DNA from 4 places in the Streptomyces sp. NBC_01304 genome. Region 2 is predicted to be linked to each of the others. Evidence: riboswitches for the same ligand, from Rfam matches in the RefSeq annotation. Region 2 holds a riboswitch; each other region holds the start of a gene.

Region 1 (5,858 bases), 580 kb from region 2:
TCGACGGACCCGACACCCTGGACCTGGCCCGCCGGGACAACCAGCACCTGGGCTACGGGCACGGCATCCACTACTGCCTGGGCGCCCCGCTTGCCCGACTTGAGGGGCAAGCGGCGATTTCCACGCTGCTGCGCCGACTGCCGGATCTGCAACTTGCGGGAGATCCAGGCGATTTGAGGTGGCGGGGCGGGCTCATTATGCGCGGACTTCGCACGCTTCCGGTCGAGTTCACCCCGGAGCTGCGGCAGTCGGACGGCTGATTACTGCCTGACGGTCCGTCAACTCTGTGACTTTCACGTGATCTCCGCTGCATCGACTTGTGACAAGCGTTCGAGTCTCGCTACGTTCGCTGTCTGCTCAGCTGTCACCGCTGTCCCTCGAAAGGCAGTCGCATGCTCACCGGCAACGGTCGTCACCGACGTCCCCGCCAGGCTCCCGCCCTCCTCGTCGCGGCGGGAGTGACCGGATCGGCGGTCGCCATCCCGCTGCTCGGCGCCACCAGCGCCAGTGCCGCGGACGGGGCCACCTGGGACCGCCTCGCCGCGTGCGAGAGCGGCGGCGTGTGGAGCGCCGACATGGGCAACGGGTATTACGGCGGGCTGCAGTTCTCGCAGGAGACCTGGGAGGCCTTCGGCGGTCTCGACCACGCGCCGCGCGCCGACCTGGCCAGCCGCAGCGAGCAGATAGCCGTCGCCGAGAAGGTGCTCGCGGCGCAGGGCAAGGACGCCTGGCCGACCTGCGCGCCGATCGCGGGGCTCACGCCCTCGGACGAGGCGTCCCCGACTCCTTCACCGTCCACGGAGTCCCCGGCGCCGTCGGAATCGGCGGATCCCTCGGGCGAGCCGACCGACACGCCCAGCGAGTCGGGAGACAAGAATCACGACAAGGGCGAAGAGGGCAAGGAAGGCGAAGAGGGGGAATCGGGCGAATCGGGCAAGGGTGATAACTCCGGTCAGGATGTGACGCCTTCGCCCACCGAGTCCGCCACCCCGTCCCCCGACCCCTCCCCGTCGACCCCCTCCGAAGGCGGCGGCCGGCACCGCGGCGACCGCGCCGACGAAGGCGCGTCCGGCGACAAGTCCGGCGACGAGTCCGACGGCCGGCACGCCTCCCGCGGCGACTCGCGCGACGACGCCGAGGGGGCGTACGAAGTGCGCCCGGGGGACAACCTCTGGGCCATCGCCGACAGTCACGACATCGAGGGCGGCTGGCCGGCCCTCTACGCCGACAACGAGCAAGTCGTCGGCGCCGACCCGAACCTCATCCTCCCTGGCCAAAGCCTCGATCTCGGGGAAAAGCAACGGTAGTTGCGGCGGCGGTTCATTGCTGAATGTCCGTAATAAAGAGACATCGGGGTCGATGAGAGATGGGTCTCATCGACCCCGATCGTCTTTGTATTTCCGGGGATCGCATGTTTACGGTCGTGACCGCTCGCCACTCGCGGGCCCCGAAGCCGTCACGCCGAATCCTGCCGACGGCCGCAGGGAACAGTCGACGCGTAAAGCGCCGTAGGCAGGAGCGGGGGACCCAAGGTTTGCGCCGGGTCCGGTTGTTGAGAAATAGCCGGCTCGGCTTGGGGTGAAGTCGCGAATGCGTTCCGTACGTATCCGCGACCGGGCAACTCACTTGGCCCGAACCCGACAGCTCACCTCGTAGGCGTCGGTGAGGGGATCACTCCATGCTGTTTTCCGGCAAGGGCAAGCACCGTCGTATGACCAAGGCCGAGAAGGCCACCCGCGCCGTCGCCGTGGCCGGTGTCGCGGGCGCCGCGGTCGCCGCGCCGCTGATGACCGCGGGCACCGCTTCCGCCGCCACCTCCTCGGAGTGGGACGCCGTCGCGCAGTGCGAGGCCGGCGGCAACTGGTCCATCAACACGGGCAACGGCTACTACGGCGGCCTGCAGTTCTCGGCCTCCACCTGGGCCGCGCACGGCGGCACCGCCTACGCGGCCACCGCCGACCAGGCCTCCAAGTCGCAGCAGATAGCCGTGGCCGAGAAGGTCCTCGCGAGCCAGGGCAAGGGCGCCTGGCCGAGCTGTGGTGTGGGCCTGTCCAACGCCACGTACAGCGGTGGTGGCTCCACCGGCACCCAGTCCGCCCCGCAGCAGAAGCAGCAGCAGGCGGCCCCGCAGCAGAAGCAGCAGTCCGCGCCGAAGACCGAGACCCCGCGCACCGACACCGGCTCGAAGAGCAAGACGGTCGAGACCCCGACCGGCAAGAAGGTGAAGAAGGGCGACGGCGAGTACAAGGTGAAGTCCGGCGACACCCTGTCCAAGATCGCCGAGGCGCACGGCGTCAAGGGCGGCTGGCAGCAGCTGTTCAAGCTGAACAAGGACATCATCGACGACGCGGACTTCATCTTCCCGGGCCAGCAGCTGCACCTGAAGTAAGCAGCAGCAGCAGCCCGCGGCGCCGGTGATCAGATCCGGCCCGCGATCCGGGTGATCCCCCCACACCCCCCACACTCCCGCCCCGGCGCGCTCTCCCCCGTGCGCGTCGGGGCGGGGTCATGTCTGTCTTTTGCGCCTAAACCGGCGCCGCTCTCGCGGACCTGGTTGCTCGCCGTGGGGGCTGATCAATTGATGGTGGATGTACTGGCGAGTAGTAAACAGGCCTTTTGCCCTGGTTGGAGGGCCTTCAGGCCTCTTTTCGTCCCATGAGGCGAGCAGTCGGCTGGTGGATGCTCCAGAGCCGGTTAGGCTCGTGTCGCAAGGCCGAAAGCGACCCTGCGCCGACCCGCACGACTTGGGTCACATCTAGCGTCACATCCCATAAGGAGATGCTCGTGCCGTCCATCGACGTCGTCGTAGCCCGGGAAATCCTGGACTCCCGAGGCAACCCCACGGTCGAGGTCGAGGTCGGCCTCGACGACGGCAGCACCGGCCGTGCTGCAGTTCCGTCCGGCGCCTCCACCGGTGCCTTCGAGGCCATCGAACTCCGTGACGGTGACCCCAACCGTTACCAGGGCAAGGGCGTCGAGAAGGCTGTCCTCGCCGTCATCGAGCAGATCGGCCCGGAGCTCGTCGGGTACGACGCCACCGAGCAGCGCCTCATCGACCAGGCCATGTTCGACCTGGACGCCACCGACAACAAGGGCTCGCTCGGCGCCAACGCCATCCTCGGCGTCTCGCTCGCCGTCGCGCACGCCGCCTCCGAGGCGTCCGACCTGCCGCTGTTCCGCTACCTCGGTGGCCCGAACGCGCACCTGCTGCCCGTCCCGATGATGAACATCCTGAACGGTGGGTCGCACGCCGACTCCAACGTCGACATCCAGGAGTTCATGATCGCCCCGATCGGCGCGGAGTCCTTCTCCGAGGCGCTGCGCTGGGGCACCGAGGTCTACCACACCCTCAAGTCCGTCCTGAAGGCCAAGGGCCTCTCCACCGGCCTGGGCGACGAGGGCGGCTTCGCGCCGAACCTGGACTCCAACCGCGCCGCGCTCGACCTCATCCTCGAGGCCATCAAGCAGGCCGGTTACGTCCCCGGCGAGCAGATCGGCCTGGCGCTCGACGTCGCCGCGTCCGAGTTCTACAAGGACGGCAAGTACGAGTTCGAGGGCAAGTCCCTCTCGGCCGCCGAGATGACCGAGTACTACGAGCAGCTCGTCGCCGACTACCCGATGGTCTCCATCGAGGACCCGCTGTTCGAGGACGACTGGGCGGGCTGGAAGGTCCTCACCGACAAGCTGGGCGACAAGGTCCAGATCGTCGGCGACGACTTCTTCGTCACCAACCCGGAGCGCCTGGCCCGCGGCATCGAGGAGGGCTCCGCCAACGCCCTCCTGGTCAAGGTCAACCAGATCGGTTCGCTGACCGAGACCCTGGACGCCGTCTCCATGGCGCAGAACGCCGGCTACAAGTGCATGATGTCCCACCGCTCCGGCGAGACCGAGGACGTCACCATCGCCGACCTCGCCGTCGCCACCAACTGCGGCCAGATCAAGACCGGCGCCCCGGCCCGCTCCGAGCGCGTCGCCAAGTACAACCAGCTCCTTCGCATCGAGGAGATCCTCGACGACGCCGCGGTGTACGCGGGCCGCAGCGCCTTCCCGCGCTTCAAGGGCTGATCGCTCAGGCCTCGTAGCCAGTCGTACGTACGTCCCCGCACTCGGTCCCGTACCGTGTGCGGGGACGTACGCGCGTAACGGGGAGGCGAGCATGGGAGCGACCAAGAACCGGGACCGGTTCTCCACCGCTACCAGGATCCGCCTGCTCGGCGAGCAGACCGCCGCCCGCGTCTACCGCTCGCAGACCAAACGCCAGGCCCGCCGCTCCCGGCTCACCGGCCGTGCCGCGCTGCTCGCGCTCGTCCTGTGCTCGCTGATCGTCGCGCTGGCGTACCCGATAAGGCAGTACGTCGGCCAGCGCGCGGACATCGTCGAGGAGCAGCAGAAGCTCGACGACGCCCGCCGCGAGGCGGAGGAGCTGCGGGACGCCAAGGCCCGCTGGCAGGACCCGGCGTACGTCGAGCAGCAGGCGCGCGAGCGGCTGCACATGGTCAATCCCGGCGAGACCGGCTTCACGGTGGTCGACCCGTCCGGCGCGACGCGGCGCCGCACGGACCAGGGGGCGGCGGCGGACCGGGCCTGGTACGCGAACCTCTTCGACGGGGTCGACCGGGCGGACCGCTACCGCACCGACGACTGAAGCTCCGCACTCTCGACTCTTCGCACTCTGACTGAAAGACGTAAGCACCCCCATGGAAACGCCCCCGCCGTCCACGCCGCGCACCGAGCCCACCGACGCCGATGTCGAGGCCTTCAAGCAGCAGCTGGGCCGTCCGCCGCGCGGCCTGCGGGCCATCGCCCACCGGTGCCCCTGCGGGCAGCCGGACGTGGTCGAGACGGCGCCGCGGCTGCCGGACGGTACGCCCTTCCCGACGACGTACTACCTGACGTGCCCCAAGGCCGCCTCGGCGATCGGCACGCTCGAGGCCAACGGCGTGATGAAGGAGATGACAGAGCGCCTCGCCACCGACCCCGAGCTGGCCGCCGCCTATCGGGCGGCCCACGAGGACTACATCCGTCGCCGCGACGAGATCGAGGTCCTGGCCGGGTTCCCCTCGGCGGGGGGCATGCCGGACCGCGTGAAGTGCCTCCACGTCCTCGTCGGCCACTCCCTGGCCGCGGGCCCCGGGGTCAATCCCCTCGGGGACGAGGCTCTGGCGATGCTGCCGGAGTGGTGGCGCAAGGGCGCTTGCGTGACGCTGCCGGCGGCGGACGAGAACTGATTTCTCCCCCACCCCGCCCCTTCCCGTAAGGCTGCCGCCGGCTTCACGGTGACACTATGCGGCTCCGCCGCGTGGCTGTCCTCAAACGCCGGACGGGCTGATTTCATCAGCCCGTCCGGCGTTTGAGGACACAGCTCCGCAGGATTTCGGGAAGGGGCGGGCTGGGGAATCAAAAACGACAGGAGCCCCCCATGACCCGCGTAGCCGCCATCGACTGCGGAACCAACTCCATCCGCCTGCTGATCGCGGACGCCGACCCGACGACGGGCGAGCTCGTCGACCTCGATCGCCGCATGACCATCGTCCGCCTCGGACAGGGCGTCGACGAGACCGGCAGGCTGGCTCCCGACGCGCTGGAGCGCACCTTCGCGGCGTGCCGTGAGTACGCAGCGGCGATCAAGGAGCACGGCGCCGAGAAGGTCCGCTTCGTGGCGACAAGCGCCTCCCGCGACGCGGAGAACAGGGACGAGTTCGTCCAGGGCGTCCTGGACATCCTCGGCGTCGAGCCGGAAGTGATCACCGGTGACCAGGAGGCCGCGTTCTCCTTCACCGGCGCGACCAAGGAGCTCACGGGCCACCCGGACCTCACCGGTCCCTACCTCGTCATCGACATCGGCGGCGGCTCCACCG
Region 2 (5,858 bases):
GACGCCCCCGCCACCGCTGCCCAGACCCACCGGCCCCGCGTACGCCGGACCTGCGTACGCCGGCCCCCCGCTCGGCCACATCCCGCCCCAGGGGTACGCACCACCTCAGGGGTACGCGTACGCCCCACCCGCACCCGCGTACTACAACCCCTACCTGTCAGGCTGAAACCGCGGTCAGCTCTCAGGCTGAAGCCGCAGTCAGCTCCCCGACCTCGCCCTCCGTCAGCTCCAGCTCCGCCACCGCGAGCAGCGCCGGCAGCTGCTCGACAGTCCGGGCCGAGGCGATCGGCGCCACCACGGTCGGCTGCGCGGCCAGCCAGGCGAGCGCCACCGACGCCACCTCGGCCTCGCGGGCCTCGGCGATCTTGTCGAGGGCGGCGAGCACCCGTACCCCTCGATCGGTCCCGAGCAGCTCGAATCCCCCGTCGGCCCGCTCGCTCTGCACGGCCGCACCCGGCCGGTACTTGCCGGTGAGGAACCCGGAGGCCAGCGCGAAGTAGGGCACCGCGGCGAGCCCCGAGCGGGAGGCGACCTCCTGCAGCGCGCCCTCGTAGGTGTCCCGCGAGACCAGGTTGTAGTGCGGCTGCAGCGCCACATAGCGGGCGAGGCCCTCGCGCTCGGCGAAGTCCAGGGACTCCTGGAGGCGTTCGGCGGAGATGTTCGACGCGGCGACGGCCCGCACCTTGCCCTCCCGCACCAACTGGTCGAGGGCGCCCACGATCTCCTCGACCGGCACGGACAGGTCGTCGAAGTGCGTGTAGTAGAGGTCGATGTAGTCGGTGCGCAGGCGGCGCAGCGAGCCCTCGACGACGGCCTTGATGTTGGTGGCCGCAAGACCCTTGGCCTCGGGGTGGTTGCCGACCTTGGAGGCGATGACGACGTCCTCGCGCCTGCCGCGCCCGGTCAGCCACTCGCCGATGAGGGTCTCGGACTCGCCGCCCCGGTGACCGGGTGCCCAGGTCGAGTACATGTCGGCGGTGTCGATGAAGTTGCCGCCGGCCGCGGTGTACGCGTCGAGCACGGCGAAGGTCGCGGCCCGGTCCGCGGTCCAGCCGAAGACGTTGCCGCCGAGGGCGAGCGGGAAGACCTCGAGGTCGGATGAGCCGAGGGGGCGAAGGGAAGTCATACGGCGGTCAACAGCGCTCGCCCGCACACGTATTCCAATATCCACATGCGGATTCCAGGACCCGGATGAGGAGTTGAGGAGTGTGCGGGCATGCCACTGACCGGCAGCCCTGGCGTCGGGGGGTAGGCCGCCAGGACTGCCGGGGACCTGGGGAAATCAGACGGTGATGCCCTTGCTGCGCAGCCACGCGGCCGGGTCCATCAGGTCGCCGCCCGGCGTCTTGACCTCGAGGTGGAGGTGCGGACCGGTGGAGTTGCCGGTGGAGCCCACGCGGCCGATGACATCGCCGGTGGTGACCTTCTGGCCGACGCTCACGTTCATCGACGACTGGTGGTTGAACGCGACCTCCGTGCCGTCCGACATCTCGAGGACGGTGCGGTAGCCGTACGAGCCCGACCAGCCGGCTTCCTTGACGGTGCCGCTGTGGATCGCCTTGATCGGCGTACCCGTCGAGGCCGCGAAGTCCAGGCCCGTGTGGTAGCCGGAGGCCCACATGGAGCCGGCCTGCCCGTAGGTGGTGGTGATCGTGTACGAGGCGAGCGGAAGCGTGTAGCTCTTGGCGAGCTTGGCGAGGCGCTCGGCCTCGGCCTTGCGCTTGGCTTCTGCCTCGGCCTTCCGCTTCGCCTCGAGCTCGGCCTTCTCGGCGGCCGTCTGCTTGGCGGAGGCCTCTTCGGCGGCGGCCTTGACGGCGGCATCGGCCGCGGCGTCCTGGGCGGCCGCGTCGGCCTCGTCCTGCTTGGACTCGGCCTGCTGCATGATGCGGGCGCGCAGTGCCTCACCGGCGTCCGCGGTGGTCTTGCCCTCGACGGCACCCGAGTCGGGCAGGGTGGCGGAGGCGGCGACGGCCTGGGTTACGCCCGACTGGGCAGTCTCCGAGCCCGAGTCGGAGTCGTCCGAACCGTCGGATATCAGCGAGCCGACACCCGGCAGCGACGAGGCGTCGGGGAGCGAGAGGTCGGGCAGCGATATCGGTACCGGCGGGCGGTCCTTGGCGGTGGCTATGCCACCCGCGCCGACCGCGGCGATGACGCCGACACCGAGCACCGTGGAGCTGCGTGCGAGTCCCCCGCCGCGCTGCTTGCCGACACGGTGCTTTCCGCGTACCGGGCGGAGGGAGTCCTCGGTGGGGTTCCACTCCTCCCAGGTCTCGTCCTGAGAGCTGACGCCATAACCGAACTCAGAGTCGCTGTCCGGGTTGTACGAGGCCTCAGGGTTGAACCTGGTCCGGCCTGTGGGGGTCGCCACTGGGGCGCACTCCTTTCCTTCCTTCTCGCCTACCGGGTTAGCTGACGGGTTCGGAACAGGAAGGTTTCCTACGGGCGTTCTCGCCTCTGCGGGACGCGAGAGTTGCCCGATTCACCCCAAAAAGTGGTTCCCCGGCTCCCTTGCGGGATTAAGCGTGTGCGCACGGAGCCGACTCTTGTGACGGCTGGGACGACCGCGCTGCGTTATCGAACGTTAATAGACAGCGGTGCTGGATTCCAAGCCGTTCCGACTGATCGTTAACGCCTTTGGCCTGGACTTAATGGGGCACGAGCGGGCGGAATCGGGCGAGTTGACTTCTGCAATTTTCCTGACGGTGTGTCAGTTGTTATGCGGAGGGCGGTAGGACGGTCACCTACGGTGACACGGGCCGCCCCACCGCGAGCAGCGCCATGTCATCGGTGGACCCGCCCCCGGTATGCGCCCGCACCTCCTCGACCACCGTCTCCAGCAATGCCTCCGGGGCCCGGAACATCCGCCCCGCGAGCCGCGCCGCGGGATCGTAGAAGACCCCGTCCTCGTCCCGCGCCTCACTGAGCCCGTCCGTGAAGAACAGCAGCGTCGCCCCGCCCGGAAACTCCGTCTCGTCCGCCCGGTCCGGCCAGGCCCCGAGATCGCTCATCCCCAGCGGCAACGCCGGCTCACCGGGACTGAGCAGGCACATCCGCCCGTCCGAGTGCAGCATCAGCGGCTCCGGATGACCGCGGTTGATGAGCCGTACGACCCCTCGCTCATGCGGAATCTCCGCGAGCACCGCCGTGGTGAACCCCTCTACCGCGTCAAGCCCGTCCCGCCGCGTCCCCTCCCGCGCCAGCGCCCGCTCAAGGCGCTGCGCCACCGCCTCCAGGGTCGCCTCCTGCTCGGCCGCCTCCCGGAACGCCCCGATCACCACGGCGACCGCCTCCACCGCACCAAGTCCCTTTCCCCGTACGTCGCCGACGATGAGCCGCACCCCGTGCGGGGTGTCCTGCACCGCGTACAGATCGCCCCCGATGAACGCGTCCGCCTGCGCCGCCTCGTACCGCGCCGCGATGTCGAGCCCGCCGATCCGGGGCGCCGGCTCGGGCAGTACGGCGCGCTGGGCGGCCTCGGCGATGTAGCGGGCGGAGGCGAGCTTCTCGCCCCGGTGGCGTACGACGACGTTGATGAGCACGGCGAGCCCGGCCACGGTCACCACGTTGATGAGCTCGGTCAGCTCCTGCGGCCGCCCCATGGTGCCGTACCGCAGCTGCAGCCCCACGACACAGGCGATGGACGTGATCCCGGTGAGCAGGGTGGAGCGGAGCGAGAAGAACGGAGCCGCGATCAGCGGGGCCGCCGTGAAGAACGGCGCCGCGGTGAAGCGCGGCGGGGTCAGCAGAGCGGCGGTCAGCCCGACGACGATGAGCAGCGGGGGCAGCGCCCGGACGAAGGCCCGCACCTGAGTGATGCCGACGTCCCGGCCGGGTCCGTCCCCGGTATCCGGGCGTCTGCCGCTCCTACGCCCACCTCGCTGCCCCACCGCTCTACTCCTGCCAGGCCGTGTCGCGCCCCGTAAGGGGCGCGGGGAACTGCGCGACCAGCCACAACGGACCCGCAGATTCCGTACGGCCTCCGAGCAGAAGCGAAGTCGCTCCCCACCCAGGGTTTCCGCACCCGGAGCGGGGAGCGACCCCGTAGCCGCCGTACGAGTTACGCGGCCGACGCCGGCACCGGCGTCCGCGCGGCCAGCAACCCGCTCCTGGCCAGCGCCCCCACCGCGAGCGCGCACGCGCCGCCGAGCGCGGCGAGGGTCAGCCACAGCCCGGCCCCGACTCCGCCCACGGCGTCGAGCAGCACCCCGACCGCGAGGTTCCCGGCGGTGATCCCGATGCCGCACACCGTGTTGTAAAGCCCGTAGTGCGTGGCCACCCAGCGCCCCCCGGAGAGGGCGACCACGGTGTCCATCTCGAACGGGTAGAGCACCGCGGTCCCGGCCGCGAGCACCGCCGCACACAGCAGCAGCGCCACCGCGCCGCCGCCCAGGGCCGGCGCGAGGAACGCAAGCCCCATCACGCCGAGGCCCGCGACCAGGCACTGCTCACGGGTCCAGCGCCGCTTGCACCAGTCGGTGATCCGCAGCTGCCCGAGCAGCGCTACGAGGCCGGACACCACGAAGAGCGCGGTGGTCACGGCCGTCGAGTCCGCGGCGAGCGGCAGCGCGAGATAGACCTGGAAGGACAGGACGTACGACCCGGTCATGGCGGCCGAGAACAGCCAGAACGCCTTGTTCCCGAGCACGGTCCGCCACTGCCCGCGCGCCCCGTCCGCCTCGGCGGCCCGCTTGCGCACCGGCAGCTTCGCGATCTGCACCACGGAGAGCACCGCGAAGACGACGGCCGCGACCGCGCAGGTCAGCCGGAAGTCGACGCCGGTGAGCGCGAGCCCGACGAGCGGGCCGAGCAGGATCCCCGCCTGATAGAAGACGTTGAACACCGCGAAGGCCTCAACTCGCCGTTCCTCACCCGCCCCTGCGGCCACGTAGGCGCGTACGGCCGGATTGAACAATGCCCCCGCGAGCCCGGTCGCCAGTGAGGCGCCGATCAGCACCGGCAACGTATCGGCGAAGGCCAGCGCCCCGAAGCCGACGGTCCGCAGCGCACACCCGGCGACGATCAGCGGCTTGAACCCGAGCCGGTCCGCGAGCGCCCCGCCGACCAGGAACATCCCCTGCTGCGACAGATTCCGCACCCCGAGCACCAGGCCGACGGCCCAGGCGGCGAGCCCCAGGTCCCCCGACAGATGCGCCGCGAGATACGGCATCAGCATGTAGAAGCCGAGATTGATGGAGAGCTGATTGACGAAGAGCAGCTGTACGGCAGGGTCGAAGGCGCGCACCCGCACCCACAGCGTCTTCATCGGGCGTTCTCCTGCGCCGAGTTGAGCTCCGTGACGACGGCCGTACGCTCCCGCCGCCACCTCGTCCACTCGCTCACCGGGCCGTCCTCGGGCCCCGCGACCTCCCGCGGCGCACCCGGCAGGGCGCCCGACAGCAACCCGTGCTCGGCGCAGAACTGGTCGTTGAACACGGTGTCGAAGTACCGCTGCGGCCCGTCCGGGAAGATCGCGGCGATCCGTGTCCCGCGCGGCCTGCTGCGGGCCAGCCAGCCGGCCACGAGCGCGACGGCGCCCACGCTCCAGCCCCCGGTCGCGAACTGCCGCTCCGCGAGCCGCCGCGCGCAGGACACCGCCTCCGCCGGTCCGACCCAGTGCACCTCGTCGAAGGCCCCGTGATCCACGTTGCCCGGGTGGATGGACGACCCGAGGCCGCGCATCAGTCGCGGCCCGGCCTCCAGGCCGAAGATGGTCGAGGCGATCGAGTCGACGCCGACGAGTTCCAGCGCGGGCATCGTGGTCGTACGCAGCGCGCGGGCGATCCCCGCCGAGTGTCCGCCGGTGCCGACCGCGCACACCAGGACGTCGAACTGGCCGAGCTGCCCGGCGAGTTCGG
Region 3 (5,858 bases), 2.6 Mb from region 2:
CGAGGTTCTGCAGGACCGCTCGGCCGACGCCTCCGGGGCTGCGTCCGACGCCGATGACGGCGACCGAGCCGGGCGCGAGCAGGCGCTGCGCGGAGCGGGCCTCGGCACGCTGCTCGCGGGCGCGCTGCACGGCGAGGGACTCGTCGGTCGGCTCCAGATCGAATTCGAGGCGTACGACGCCGTCCTCGAAGGTCCGCTTCTGCTCGTAGCCCGCGTCCCGGAAGACCTTGATCATCTTGTTGTTGGCGGGCAGCACCTCGGCGGCGAAGCGCCGGATGGAGCGCTCGCGGGCGACCGCCGCGATGTGTTCGAGCAGGGCGGAGGCGACGCCGCGGCCCTGGTGGGCGTCCTGGACGAGGAAGGCGACCTCGGCCTCGTCGGCGGGCGCGGAGGCCGCCCTTCCGGTGGCGTCGATGCGGTCGTAGCGGACCGTCGCGATGAACTCGCCGCCGATGGTGACGGCGAGGCCCACCCGGTCCACGAAGTCGTGGTGGGTGAAGCGGTGCACGTCCTTGGCGGACAGGCGGGGGTAGGGCGCGAAGAAGCGGTAGTACTTCGACTCGTCCGAGACCTGCTCGTAGAAGCTGACCAGGCGGTCCGCGTCCGCGGCCGTGATGGGCCGGATCCGGGCGGTGCCGCCGTCCCGCAGGACGATGTCGGCTTCCCAGTGGGCCGGGTAGTCCGCACGCTCGGACGCGTTCTGCATGCGGGTCAGCCTACGGCTCGTGGCCGTGGATCGTACGGGTCGCGGCGGCGGATCGTACGGGTCGCGCGGCCGCGTGGACCGTTGCAGGCTAGGGGGGCCGAAGGGCAGCAGGATGACGGACGAAAGACCGGCGGGAGCACCCGCCCGGATATGAGACAGTGGTCTAGACAAGGCTTGAGTGAAACCTGAAGGGCAGCATCACATGGCTGAGCGCCGCGTCAACGTCGGTTGGACCGAGGGCCTCCACGCCCGTCCCGCCTCCATCTTCGTCCGTGCGGCCACGGCCTCCGGCGTCCCCGTGACGATCGCCAAGGCGGATGGCAACGCGGTCAACGCCGCGTCCATGCTCGCGGTGCTCGGTCTGGGCGCGCAGGGTGGCGAAGAGGTCGTCCTGGCTTCGGACGCCGAGAACGCGGACGCCGCGCTCGACCGTCTGGCGAAGCTGGTCGCCGAGGGGCTCGAGGAGCTTCCCGAGACCGTCTGAGCCAAGCAGACGAATTTCGACTGAGCCGTGCCGCCCGAATTCGGGCGGCACGGCTCAGTTATTTTTGCGCCCCTTGCCACTGGTGGGCGAATTCCGGGCAGCAAAAAGAGACCCCGTCTAAATACAGGTCTTTGTATACGGGGCCCCTGTTAATTGCGGGCGCTCGCCGTGTTTACGGAATGTTGCGAAGTCCTCACCGCGGGCACGGTCTTCGACGCCGGCTCGGCGAACCGCAGCCGGTGCGCGGCCGCGGCCCGTTCGGTGTGCAGGGCGGTCAGCGAACGGGCCCGCTCGGCGTCCCCGCGGGCCACCGCGTCGACGATCGCGCCGTGCTCCGCCCAGGATTCGACGGGCCGGGCCGCACCCTCGACGACGTACATCCAAGCGATCTTGTGCCGCAGTTGGGTGAGCAGGGCGATCAGGCCCTCGCTGGCGGAGGCCTGCGCCAGCGTCTCGTGGAACCAGCCGCCGAGCGAGCGCAGATCCTCGCTCTGACCACGCCGGGCCCGCTCCTGACCCAGCCTGACCAGGCCGCGCAGGACCTTCAGATGGGCGTCCGTGCGGCGCCGGGCGGCGCGGGCGGCGCCGAGCGGTTCGAGCAGCATGCGGATCTCCAGGGCGTCGGCCGCCTCCCGCGCGCTGGGCTCGGCGACGCAGGCGCCCGCGTGCCGGCGGGTGGTGACGAAGCCCTCGGCCTCCAGGGTACGCAGCGCCTCGCGGACCGGGACGCGGGAGACTCCGTAGCGCCGCGCGAGCAGCTCCTCGGTGAGCCGGCTGCCGCGCTCGTAGACACCGGACACGATGTCGTCCCGGATGGCCGTGCATACCGAGTGCGCGGGAATGCGCATGACCGGACCTCCACCCTAAGAAATATGCGCCGCATCCCCGCGAAACGCGGTTGAGTTGACGCCCGTTGACGCTCGTTCAGCGAGCCTATTGCAGCACACCCATATTTCCGATGGGCTGCCGGATTCCATGGATATCTTTTGGCCAGACTCGGCCTGCACCAAAACGCAGCAAGCCCCGGCGCGATGCCGGGGCTTGCTGGGAGCGGTGGGGACTGCGGGGATCGTCAGACGTTCGTCGGACGTTCGTCGGACGTTCGTCGGACGATCTCGCCGTGCGGAGCGTCAGACGTTCACGCCGTGCGAGCGCAGGTACGCGACGGGGTCGATGTCCGAGCCGTAGTCGGGGGACGTACGGGCCTCGAAGTGCAGGTGCGGCCCGGTGACGTTGCCGGTCGCGCCCGAGATGCCTATCTGCTGGCCCGGGGTGACGGTCTGGCCGACGGAGACGCCGATCGACGACATGTGGCCGTACTGGGTGTACGTGCCGTCGTTCATCTTGATCACGACGTTGTTGCCGTACGCGCCGCCCCAGCCGGCCTCGACGACGGTGCCGGAGCCGACCGAGTGGACGGAGGTGCCGGACGCGGCGTGGAAGTCGACGCCGGTGTGGCTGCCGGAGGACCAGACGGCGCCGCCGGCCTTGTAGCCGGTGGAGACGTAGCTGCCGGCGATCGGCGAGGTGAAGGAGTTGAGGCGCTTGCGCTCGGCCTCGCGGGCGGCGCGCTCCTTGGCCTCGCGCTCCTTCTTGGCCTTGGCCTCGGCCTTGCGCTTCGCCTCGGCCTCGGCCTCCTTCTTGGCGGCGGCCTGCTCGGCGGCCTCCTCCTGGGCGGAGACCTGCTCGTCGATGTGGGCGGCGACGGCGTCGGCCATGGAGACGGCCTGGTTGAGGCCCGTGTCGCGCGGCGAGGTGTCCTCCGCGGCGAGCGCGGGAGAGGCGAGGGTGCCGATGACGCCGGTCGTGGTGAGGGCGGCGATGCCCGCGATGTTCGCGCTCTTGCGCGTCAGGGCGCTCGGACGACGGTGCTTCCCGGTGGCACGGGAGAAGGCCATGTAGCGGCGGTGTCCTTTCCTTCCTTCTCGCCTACCGGGTTAGCTGACGGGTTCGGAGCAGGAAGGTCTCCTACGGACGCCCCCGGTTGAGGAGGGCCTCCGATTCACCCCAGGGACTGAGTGGGTCCCCGGCTCCCCAGGCTCGCGCCTGACGGGGACTCGGCGATGGCTGTCCGGTGCCGCGGATGCGGCGCATAGCTGACGAACAGCGGGACCGACGCTAAACGGGACATCTTTCAATCGACAAACGGATCGGCACTTTTGAGGCGCACGCCACAGGGCAGATGCTCAACCTCTCTGAAATATCGGACATATCGCAAAACAGAGGACCCCGGAGGCACGTACGCCGCCGGGGTCCCTGAAGTTGCTACGCGGTCGACTCAGCCCGTGACAACAGTCACTTCGCCGATGCCGAGCGCCTTGACGGGCTCGGCGATCTGAGCCGCGTCACCGACGAGGACGGTGACGAGCCGGTCCACCGGGAAGGCGCGGACGGCGGCCGCGGTGGCCTCCACGGTGCCCGTCTCGGTGAGGCGCCGGTACAACTGCGCCTGGAAGTCGTCCGGGAGGTGCTGCTCGACCTGGTCTGCGAGGGTGCCCGCGACGGCGGCCGCGGTCTCGTAGCGCAGCGGGGCGACGCCGACGAGGTTCTGCACGGCGACGTCGCGCTCGGCGTCCGTGAGGCCCTCGGCGGCGAGCGTACGCAGCACCTTCCACAGGTCGTCCAGGGCCGGTCCCGTGTTGGGCGTGTCCACCGAGCCGTTGATGGCGAGGAGGGACGCGCCGCCCACGCCGTCGGTGCCCGAGCGGAGCACCTGGGCGAAGGCGCGCACACCGTAGGTGTAGCCCTTCTCCTCGCGCAGGACGAGGTCCAGGCGCGACGTCAGGGTGCCGCCCAGGCAGTAGGTGCCGAGGACTTGGGCCGGCCAGACGCTGTCGTGCCGGTCCGGGCCGACGCGGCCGATGAGCAGCTGCGTCTGCACCGCGCCCGGGCGGTCGACGATGATGACGCGGCCGCGGTCGTCGGCCGTGATGGCCGAGGCGGGGTGCGGCTCGGCGGTGTTGCCGGTCCACTCCCCCAGGGTGTCGGCGAGCAACTGGTCGAGGTCGACGCCCGCGAGGTCGCCCACGACGACCGCGGTCGCGGTGGCCGGACGCACATGGGCCTCGTAAAACGCCCTGACGGCAAGGGAGTCGATGGCCTCGACGGTCTCCTCGGTGCCCTGGCGCGGGCGCGACATGCGCGCGGTGGCCGGGAACAGCTCCTTGGAGAGCTCCTTGGCGGCCCGCCGGGACGGGTTGGCCATCTCGTGCGGGATCTCGTCCAGGCGGTTGCGCACCAGCCGGCCGACCTCGCTGTCCGCGAAGGCGGGCGCGCGCAGGGCGTCGGCGAGCAGGCCGAGGGCCTTCGGCAGCCGGGAGACCGGGACTTCGAGCGAGAGGCGTACGCCGGGGTGGTCGGCGTGCGCGTCAAGGGTGGCGCCGCAGCGCTCCAGCTCGGCGGCGAACTCCTCGGCGGAGTGCTTGTCGGTGCCCTCCGAGAAGGCGCGCGCCATGATCGTGGCGACGCCGTCCAGGCCGGCCGGCTCGGCCTCCAGTGGCGCTTCGAGGTTGACCTCGACGGCGATGACCTGCTGGCCGGGGCGGTGACAGCGCAGCACCGTGAGGCCGTTGGGCAGCTCGCCGCGCTCGGGGGCCGGGAAGGCCCACGGCTTGGCTTCGCCCGCCTGGGGCTGCGGGTGGAACTCCATGGTGGCGAGCTCGGTCACTTCGCCGCCTCCTCTTCGTCGTTGTCGCCGGCGGCGGCTGCGTTCGCCTCGGCCGCTTCGTCCGTCGCGTCCCCTGCGTCTTCTTCGGAATCGGTCGGTTCGTACACGAGGACCGCGCGGTTGTCGGGGCGCAGACGGGCCTTGGCGATCTCCTGGACCTCGGCGGCGGTGACGTCGAGGACCCGGCCGACCGCGCTGAGGGCGAGCTGCGGGTCGCCGAACAGGACGGCGTACCGGCACAGTTCGTCGGCGCGGCCCGCGACCGTGCCGAGCCGGTCGAGCCACTCGCGCTCCAACTGGGCCTGCGCGCGCTCCATTTCCTCCTCGGTGGGGCCCTCCTCGGCGAACCGGGCGAGCTCCTCGTCGACCGCGGCCTCGATGGTGGGCACCTCGACGTCGCCGGACGTCTTCACGTCGAGCCAGCCGAGCGAGGGCGCCCCGGCGAGCCGGAGCAGGCCGAAACCGGCGGCTACGGCCGTCTGGTCGCGACGTACGAGACGGTTGTAGAGCCGCGAGGACTCTCCGCCGCCGAGCACCGTGAGCGCCAGGTCCACCGCGTCGCACGCGCGCGTGCCGTCCTCCGGCAGCCGGTAGGCGGCCATCAGGGCGCGGGACGGGACCTGCTCCTCGACGACCTCGCGGAGCTCCCTGCCGATGGTGTCCGGCAGCGAGCCGTCACGCGGCGGCTGCTTGCCGTCGTGGCTCTCGATGGAGCCGAAGTACTTCTCGATCCAGGCGAGCGTCTGCTCCGGGTCGATGTCGCCGACCACCGACAGCACCGCGTTGTTCGGCGCGTAGTTCGCACGGAAGAACGCCCGCGCGTCCTCGAGCGTGGCCGCGTCCAGGTCGGCCATCGAGCCGATCGGCGTGTGGTGGTAGGGGTGGCCCTCCGGGTAGGAGAGCGCGGTCAGCTTCTCGAAGGCCGTGCCGTACGGAACGTTGTCGTACCGCTGGCGGCGCTCGTTCTTGACGACGTCCCGCTGGTTTTCCATCGACTCTTC
Region 4 (5,858 bases), 3.8 Mb from region 2:
CTGCTTCACCTGCACTGGGGCGCGCGCATCGCCCTCGCCGACGCGGAGGCCCTGGCGGCCGAACCGGGCCCGCCCGCCCGGGGGTTCGAGTCCCCGCTGGACGGACGCGAGGAGTACCCGGTCGAGGGCGGGCCCCGCTTCGTGCGGCCCGCGCTGTCGGTGCGTACGCCTGAAGTGCGGGGCACCGAGTGGCAGTTCGGGGCGGCGAGCGTGGCGGCCGGCGAGCTGCGCCTGCGCTTCGAGGACACGGCGCACCGGCTCGGGATCACGCTGGTGTACCGGATGCGCGGGGACGTGCTGGAGCGCTCCGCCGTCCTGGAGCACCTGGGCCACGGCCCGGACGTGGAGGTGCTGCGCGCGGACTCCGCGGTCTGGACGCTGCCGGAGCGCGAGCGGTGGCGGCTGTCCCAGCTGCACGGGCGGTGGGCCGCCGAGTCGCGGCTCGTACGCTCCGACCTCACGTACGGCGAGAAGATCATCGGGAGTCGGCGCGGGCACACGAGCCATCAGCATCTGCCCTGGGTCGCGCTCGACGCGGAAGGGGCGAGTGAGGAGCACGGCGAGGTCTACGGCTGCGCCCTCGCCTGGTCGGGGTCATGGCGCATCGCCGTGCAGCAGCTGCCGGACGGTCGGGTGCAGATCGCCGGCGGGAGCGGGCACGACGACTCGGGGCAGGCGCTGCTGCGGCCCGGTGAGTCCCTCACCACGCCCGTCTTCGCCGGACTGTGGAGCGCGGGTGGCTTCGGCGGGGCGAGCCGGGCCTGGCACGCCTACCAGCTGGAGCACGTGATCCCGGACGCCCAGGACGTGCGGCCCGTGCTCTACAACTCCTGGGAGGCCACCGGCTTCGACATCTCCGAGGCGCAGCAGCGGGCGCTGGCCCGGCGGGCGGCCGACATCGGTGTGGAGCTGTTCGTGGTGGACGATGCCTGGTTCGGGCGGCGCACCAGCGACCGGGCCGGCCTCGGCGACTGGACACCGAATCCTGATCGTTTTCCCGGCGGGCTGAAGCCGCTCGCCGATGAAGTGCACGGGCTGGGAATGCAGTTCGGGATCTGGGTCGAACCGGAAATGGTCAACGCGGACAGTGATCTGTATCGGGCGCACCCCGACTGGGTGCAGCACTTTCCCGGGCGTACCCGCACCGAATTCCGGCATCAGCTGGTGCTCAACCTCGCGCGCACCGACGTACAGGACTATCTGTGGGAACAGCTGCACACACTGTTGTCGTCCGCGCCGATCGACTATGTGAAATGGGACTTCAACCGCAGCTTCACGGATGCGGGCTGGCCCGGCGAGGAGTGTCCGCAGCGGCTCTGGAATGACCATGTGCATGCCTTGTACGCGCTGCTCGACCGGCTGCGGGCCGAGCACCCCGGGGTGGCCTTCGAGTCCTGCTCGGGCGGGGGCGGCCGGATCGATCTGGGCATCCTCGCCCGGACCGACCAGGTGTGGACCTCCGACAACACCGACCCGTTGGACCGGCTCGCCATCCAGCACGGCTTCAGCCAGCTGCACCCCGCCCGGGTGATGGCCGCCTGGGTCACCGACAGCCCGAACACGCAGCTCAACGACCGAGTGAGCTCGCTTCGCTTCCGCTTCGTGAGCGCCATGGCGGGGGTGCTCGGGGTGGGCGGCGATCTCACGCGGTGGAGCGAGGCGGAGCTGGCCGAGGCGCGGGAGTGGGTGGACCTCTACAAGGAGATCAGGCCCGTCGTGCAGCACGGCGAGCTGTACCGGCTGCGGGCTCCGGACGGCGGGCTCAGTGCCGTGCAGTACGTGCACGGGGGCGAGGTCGTCGTCCTCGCGTGGCTGCAGGCGCAGCGGTACGGGGAGCCGGTGGCGCGGCTGCGGCTGCGGGGGCTCGATCCGGCGGGGACGTACGAGCAGGTCGGGGTGGGGGACAGGGTCGGCAGGAGCGACAGGGCCGGGGCGGGAGAGGTGCACCGGGGGGCGGTGCTGCTCCATCACGGGCTGCACACCGGGCTGCGTGGTGACCTTGATGCCGCGATCTTCCGCTTCAGTCGTAAATGACCGATTCGGGGGATTAGGTAGTTTCAGGTGGTTGGTGAACTTCAAGTGGTTCGCTGGATAAGGGGCTTACGCGGGCCTTCGTGGTAACTGGCCTGGAACTAAAGGCTCATGGCTCTCTGTCCGTGAGCGGGATCATAGTCGTGACCGTGCGTGGCGATCTTCGCGGGCCGATTTCCAGGGGTAAGGCGGCACTAAAGATCATTCATCCACGGAGTGTGACGGCAATTCCGGGAATGGATCATCGGTGGGCAATTGCGCGGGAATTGATTGCTTGTCTCCGCGCTCCGCGCTCGTTTACGTTCTGCGGCATCCGGACGGACGCCCAATCCTGCCGCCGCCCGGAATTCCGCACACCCACCCGTGTACGGCAGGAGCGGGGGACCCACGGTTAGATGCCGCATCCGGTCCACCGGAGAGGCTTGGGGTGAAGCCGCGTAAAAGCGGCCGGACATCTCCAGTCCGAACCCGACAGCTCACCTCGCAGGCGCCGGAGAGGAATTCGCCATGCCCGCGAAGGGTAAGCACCGCCGTCCCAAGTCCCAGCGGATCAGCCGCGGATTCGCCGCCGCAGGCACCGGAGGCGCCGCCCTCGCGCTGCCGCTGCTCGGAGCCGCCGGCGCCCATGCTGCGACCGCCGCCGCCCCCCAGGTGCAGCAGGCCGCCCCCGCCGCCGCACCGCAGGCCGCCGCCAAGACGTACTCCGTCGTCGCCGGGGACTCGCTGTCCGCGATCGCCGACGAGCTGAACGTCGACGGCGGCTGGAAGAAGCTGTACGCCGACAACCGCAAGGTCGTCGGCGACGACCCCCGGCACATACGCCCCGGCATGAAGCTGAAGCTCGACGGCGCCGCCGAGGCCACCGCGAAGTCCGCGGCGAAGGCCGACGCCACCGGGGCCACGGCCAGCCAGGCGCAGATCGACGCGGCCGGCACCAAGGCTGCCGAGGCCGTGCAGGGCGAGGCCGTCCAGGCCAAGGCCGCGAACGGCTTCACCGCCCCGGTCGAGGCCCCCATCAGCACCTCGTACCGCACGGCCGGCGCCATGTGGTCCAGCGGCTACCACACCGGCACCGACTTCGTCGTCCCGTCCGGCACCCCGGTCAAGGCCATCGGCGAGGGCACCGTCGTCTCGGCCGGCTGGAGCGGCTCGTACGGCAACGAGGTCGTCATCCAGCACGCCGACGGCCACTACTCGCAGTACGCCCACATGACGTCCCTGAACGTCGCCACCGGGCAGAGCGTCGACGGCGGCACCCAGATCGGCCTGTCCGGCTCCACCGGCAACTCCACCGGACCGCACCTGCACTTCGAGGTCCGCACCGGCCCCGGCTACGGCTCGGACGTCGACCCGCTCGCGTACCTGCGCAGCCACGGCGTGACCGTCTGACGCATTGCGCACCGTGTTCAGGAGCGCGTTCCGAGCCGCGTCCCGAACTGCATCGCGACCGTGCTTTCACCGATGGCCGGAGCCCGTAAAGGGCTCCGGCCATCGGTGCGTTCGGCGCTGATGCCCGGTATTCCGACTTGGTTCGATCTTTATCGGTGGCATATATCACCCGCCGTCAAGCCCCCGTTGACCCTTATTACGGTGGCGTAGGTCACGGGACGAGGTGAAAGATATGCCGACGTGGCAGACGAATCGACACCCCAGTTCAAGTCGTACGCGGCTGTCGGCGACAGCTTCACCGAAGGTGTCGGCGACCCGGGCCCCGGCGACACCTTCGTCGGCTGGGCCGACCGCCTGGCCGTCCTCCTCGACGACCGGCACCCCGAGCAGACCTTCCGCTACGCCAACCTCGCCGTGCGCGGCAAGCTCCTCGACCAGATCGTCGAGGAGCAGGTCCCGCGCGCCAAGGAGCTCGCCCCCGACCTGGTGAGCTTCTGCGCCGGCGGCAACGACATCATTCGCCCCGGCACCGACCCCGACGACGTCGCGGCCCGCTTCGAGCGGGCCGTCGCCGACCTGAAGGAGAACGTCGGCACGGTCCTCGTGACCACCGGCTTCGACACCCGGAACGTTCCGGTCCTGCGGCATCTGCGCGGCAAGATCGCTACGTACACCGCCCATGTGCGCTCCATCGCCGACCGCTACGACTGCCCCGTCCTCGACCTGTGGTCGCTGCGCTCGGTCCAGGACCGCCGTGCCTGGGACGGTGACCGCCTCCACCTGTCGGCGGAGGGCCACACCCGCGTCGCGCTGCGCGCCGCCCAGGTGCTCGGCCTGGAGATCCCGGCCGACCCCGACCAGGCATGGCCGCCGCTGCCGCCGCGAGGCACGCTCGAGGTGCGGCGCGACGACATCCAGTGGGCGCGCGAGTATCTGGTCCCGTGGATCGGGCGGCGGCTGCGCGGGGAGTCTTCGGGCGACCACGTGTCGGCGAAGCGGCCGGACCTGATGCCTCTGTGAGTCGGGCCTGATGTCTCCGTGCGTCGGGCCTGATGTCTTCGTGCGTCGGGCCTGTTGGGTCTGCGAGCCGTTCCTGATGCCTCTGAGAGCCGGATCTGTCGCCTCCGTAAGGAGGTTGCCCTTTAGCTGGAGCGAAGGCGTATCGAGTTAGAGTTCGATGATTTCGACACGTCTACTCATGGGGGCCAGTCATGGCGCTTTTCGGCAACGCGCACACCATCGATCCGGGCAAGGCGCAGCAGGAGTACGCACGCCTCCTCGGGCAGGGCGAACAGGTCTACGCCGCCTTCGTGTTGATCCGCGACACCATGCTGTTCACCGATCGCCGCCTCGTCCTCATCGACAAGCAGGGGATCACCGGCAAGAAGGTCGAGTACCACACGGTGCCGTACCGCAGCATCACGCACTTCGCGGTGGAGACCGCGGGGCACTTCGACCTCGACGCGGAACTCAAGATCTGGATATCGGGCAACCCCACGCCGATCGAGAAGACCTTCACCAAGGGCGTCAACATCTATGAGGTGCAGGCGATCCTGACGCAGTTCGTGGCCCGGTGAGGTGACCCGGTGAGGTGACAGGCGGCGCGGAGCGGGAGTGGCGTGGCCCCCCGGGCGGGCGCCGGTGCTGGGATGACCGCGCGGCCTCTCCGGGAACCGGGGGAGGGGCCCTAAGAGCGGAAGGACCACCCCTCATGCCCGTACGCACCTCAACGCCCCTGGCCGCACGGTCGCTCGCCGCGGCCGTCCTGGCCGGGGGCCTGCTCGCCGGTGCCGCGACGCAGGCCGTCGCCGCACCCGAGGCCTCGCCCGCCGCCCAGGCCGGGACCGCGCAGGCGCCCAAGCCGGCGACCGTGACCGTGACCGGCGAGGGCCGTGCGACGGCCATGCCGGACACGGCCGTCGTCACCGTCGGCGTCGAGGTCACCAAGCCGACCGCGCAGGCCGCCCTCAAGGCGCAGAACGCCGCGGCGGACGCGCTGCTCGCGGCCGCGAAGAAGGAGGGGCTCGCGGAGCGGGACGTACGCACCGAGAGCCTGTCGCTCTCCGCCGTCAACGAGCACAACCCCACCACCGGCACGTCCAAGATCACCGGATATCAGGCGGGGCAGGTGTTCTCGCTGCAGGTCCGCGACATCAAGCGGACCGGCGCGGTCATCCAGGCCGTGATGGACGCGAGCGGCGACGCCGGCCGCATCCACTCCGTCGCCTTCGACGTCGCCGACAGCAGCCGCCTGCGTTCCGCGGCGCGCCGCTCCGCGCACCTGGACGCGCACGAGAAGGCCGTGCAGTACGCGCGGCTCAGCGGCTGCAAGCTGGGCCGTCTGGTGTCGCTGAACGAGGGGGAGAGCGGGCGGCCGCGCCCGCTCGCGATGCCGGCCGTGGCGTTCGACAAGGAGGGCGTGCCGGTGGCGCCGGGGG

What was found. A riboswitch is a leader RNA that binds a small molecule or an ion and turns the genes downstream of it on or off. The one in region 2 is predicted to bind cyclic di-AMP.
Region 1: it holds a riboswitch for cyclic di-AMP, as region 2 does, so the genes downstream of both, OG430_RS28985 (transglycosylase family protein) here and OG430_RS26365 (M23 family metallopeptidase) in region 2, are expected to answer to the same signal.
Region 3: it holds a riboswitch for cyclic di-AMP, as region 2 does, so the genes downstream of both, OG430_RS14645 (M23 family metallopeptidase) here and OG430_RS26365 (M23 family metallopeptidase) in region 2, are expected to answer to the same signal.
Region 4: it holds a riboswitch for cyclic di-AMP, as region 2 does, so the genes downstream of both, OG430_RS09095 (M23 family metallopeptidase) here and OG430_RS26365 (M23 family metallopeptidase) in region 2, are expected to answer to the same signal.

What each region holds. Positions count from the first base shown of each region.
Region 1 covers NZ_CP109055.1:6,498,100-6,503,957, forward strand. Annotated here, with positions in the region: gene OG430_RS28975 (cytochrome P450 family protein) at 1-260, shown strand, start outside; gene OG430_RS28980 (transglycosylase family protein) at 393-1,307, shown strand; cyclic di-AMP (ydaO/yuaA leader) riboswitch at 1,495-1,674, shown strand; gene OG430_RS28985 (transglycosylase family protein) at 1,679-2,389, shown strand; gene eno (phosphopyruvate hydratase) at 2,779-4,065, shown strand; gene OG430_RS28995 (FtsB family cell division protein) at 4,157-4,645, shown strand; gene OG430_RS29000 (DUF501 domain-containing protein) at 4,698-5,228, shown strand; gene OG430_RS29005 (Ppx/GppA phosphatase family protein) at 5,420-5,858, shown strand, end outside.
Region 2 covers NZ_CP109055.1:5,914,145-5,920,002, reverse strand. Annotated here, with positions in the region: gene OG430_RS26375 (PrsW family intramembrane metalloprotease) at 1-166, shown strand, start outside; gene OG430_RS26370 (aldo/keto reductase) at 182-1,126, opposite strand; gene OG430_RS26365 (M23 family metallopeptidase) at 1,283-2,371, opposite strand; cyclic di-AMP (ydaO/yuaA leader) riboswitch at 2,383-2,536, opposite strand; gene OG430_RS26360 (PP2C family protein-serine/threonine phosphatase) at 2,745-3,890, opposite strand; gene OG430_RS26355 (MFS transporter) at 4,061-5,266, opposite strand; gene OG430_RS26350 (PLP-dependent cysteine synthase family protein) at 5,263-5,858, opposite strand, start outside.
Region 3 covers NZ_CP109055.1:3,361,261-3,367,118, forward strand. Annotated here, with positions in the region: gene OG430_RS14630 (bifunctional acetate--CoA ligase family protein/GNAT family N-acetyltransferase) at 1-706, opposite strand, end outside; gene OG430_RS14635 (HPr family phosphocarrier protein) at 909-1,190, shown strand; gene OG430_RS14640 (GntR family transcriptional regulator) at 1,340-2,038, opposite strand; gene OG430_RS14645 (M23 family metallopeptidase) at 2,321-3,088, opposite strand; cyclic di-AMP (ydaO/yuaA leader) riboswitch at 3,103-3,263, opposite strand; gene OG430_RS14650 (M16 family metallopeptidase) at 3,469-4,857, opposite strand; gene OG430_RS14655 (M16 family metallopeptidase) at 4,854-5,858, opposite strand, start outside.
Region 4 covers NZ_CP109055.1:2,084,761-2,090,618, reverse strand. Annotated here, with positions in the region: gene OG430_RS09100 (alpha-galactosidase) at 1-2,034, shown strand, start outside; cyclic di-AMP (ydaO/yuaA leader) riboswitch at 2,376-2,536, shown strand; gene OG430_RS09095 (M23 family metallopeptidase) at 2,539-3,420, shown strand; gene OG430_RS09090 (SGNH/GDSL hydrolase family protein) at 3,661-4,440, shown strand; gene OG430_RS09085 (PH domain-containing protein) at 4,632-4,997, shown strand; gene OG430_RS09080 (SIMPL domain-containing protein) at 5,132-5,858, shown strand, end outside.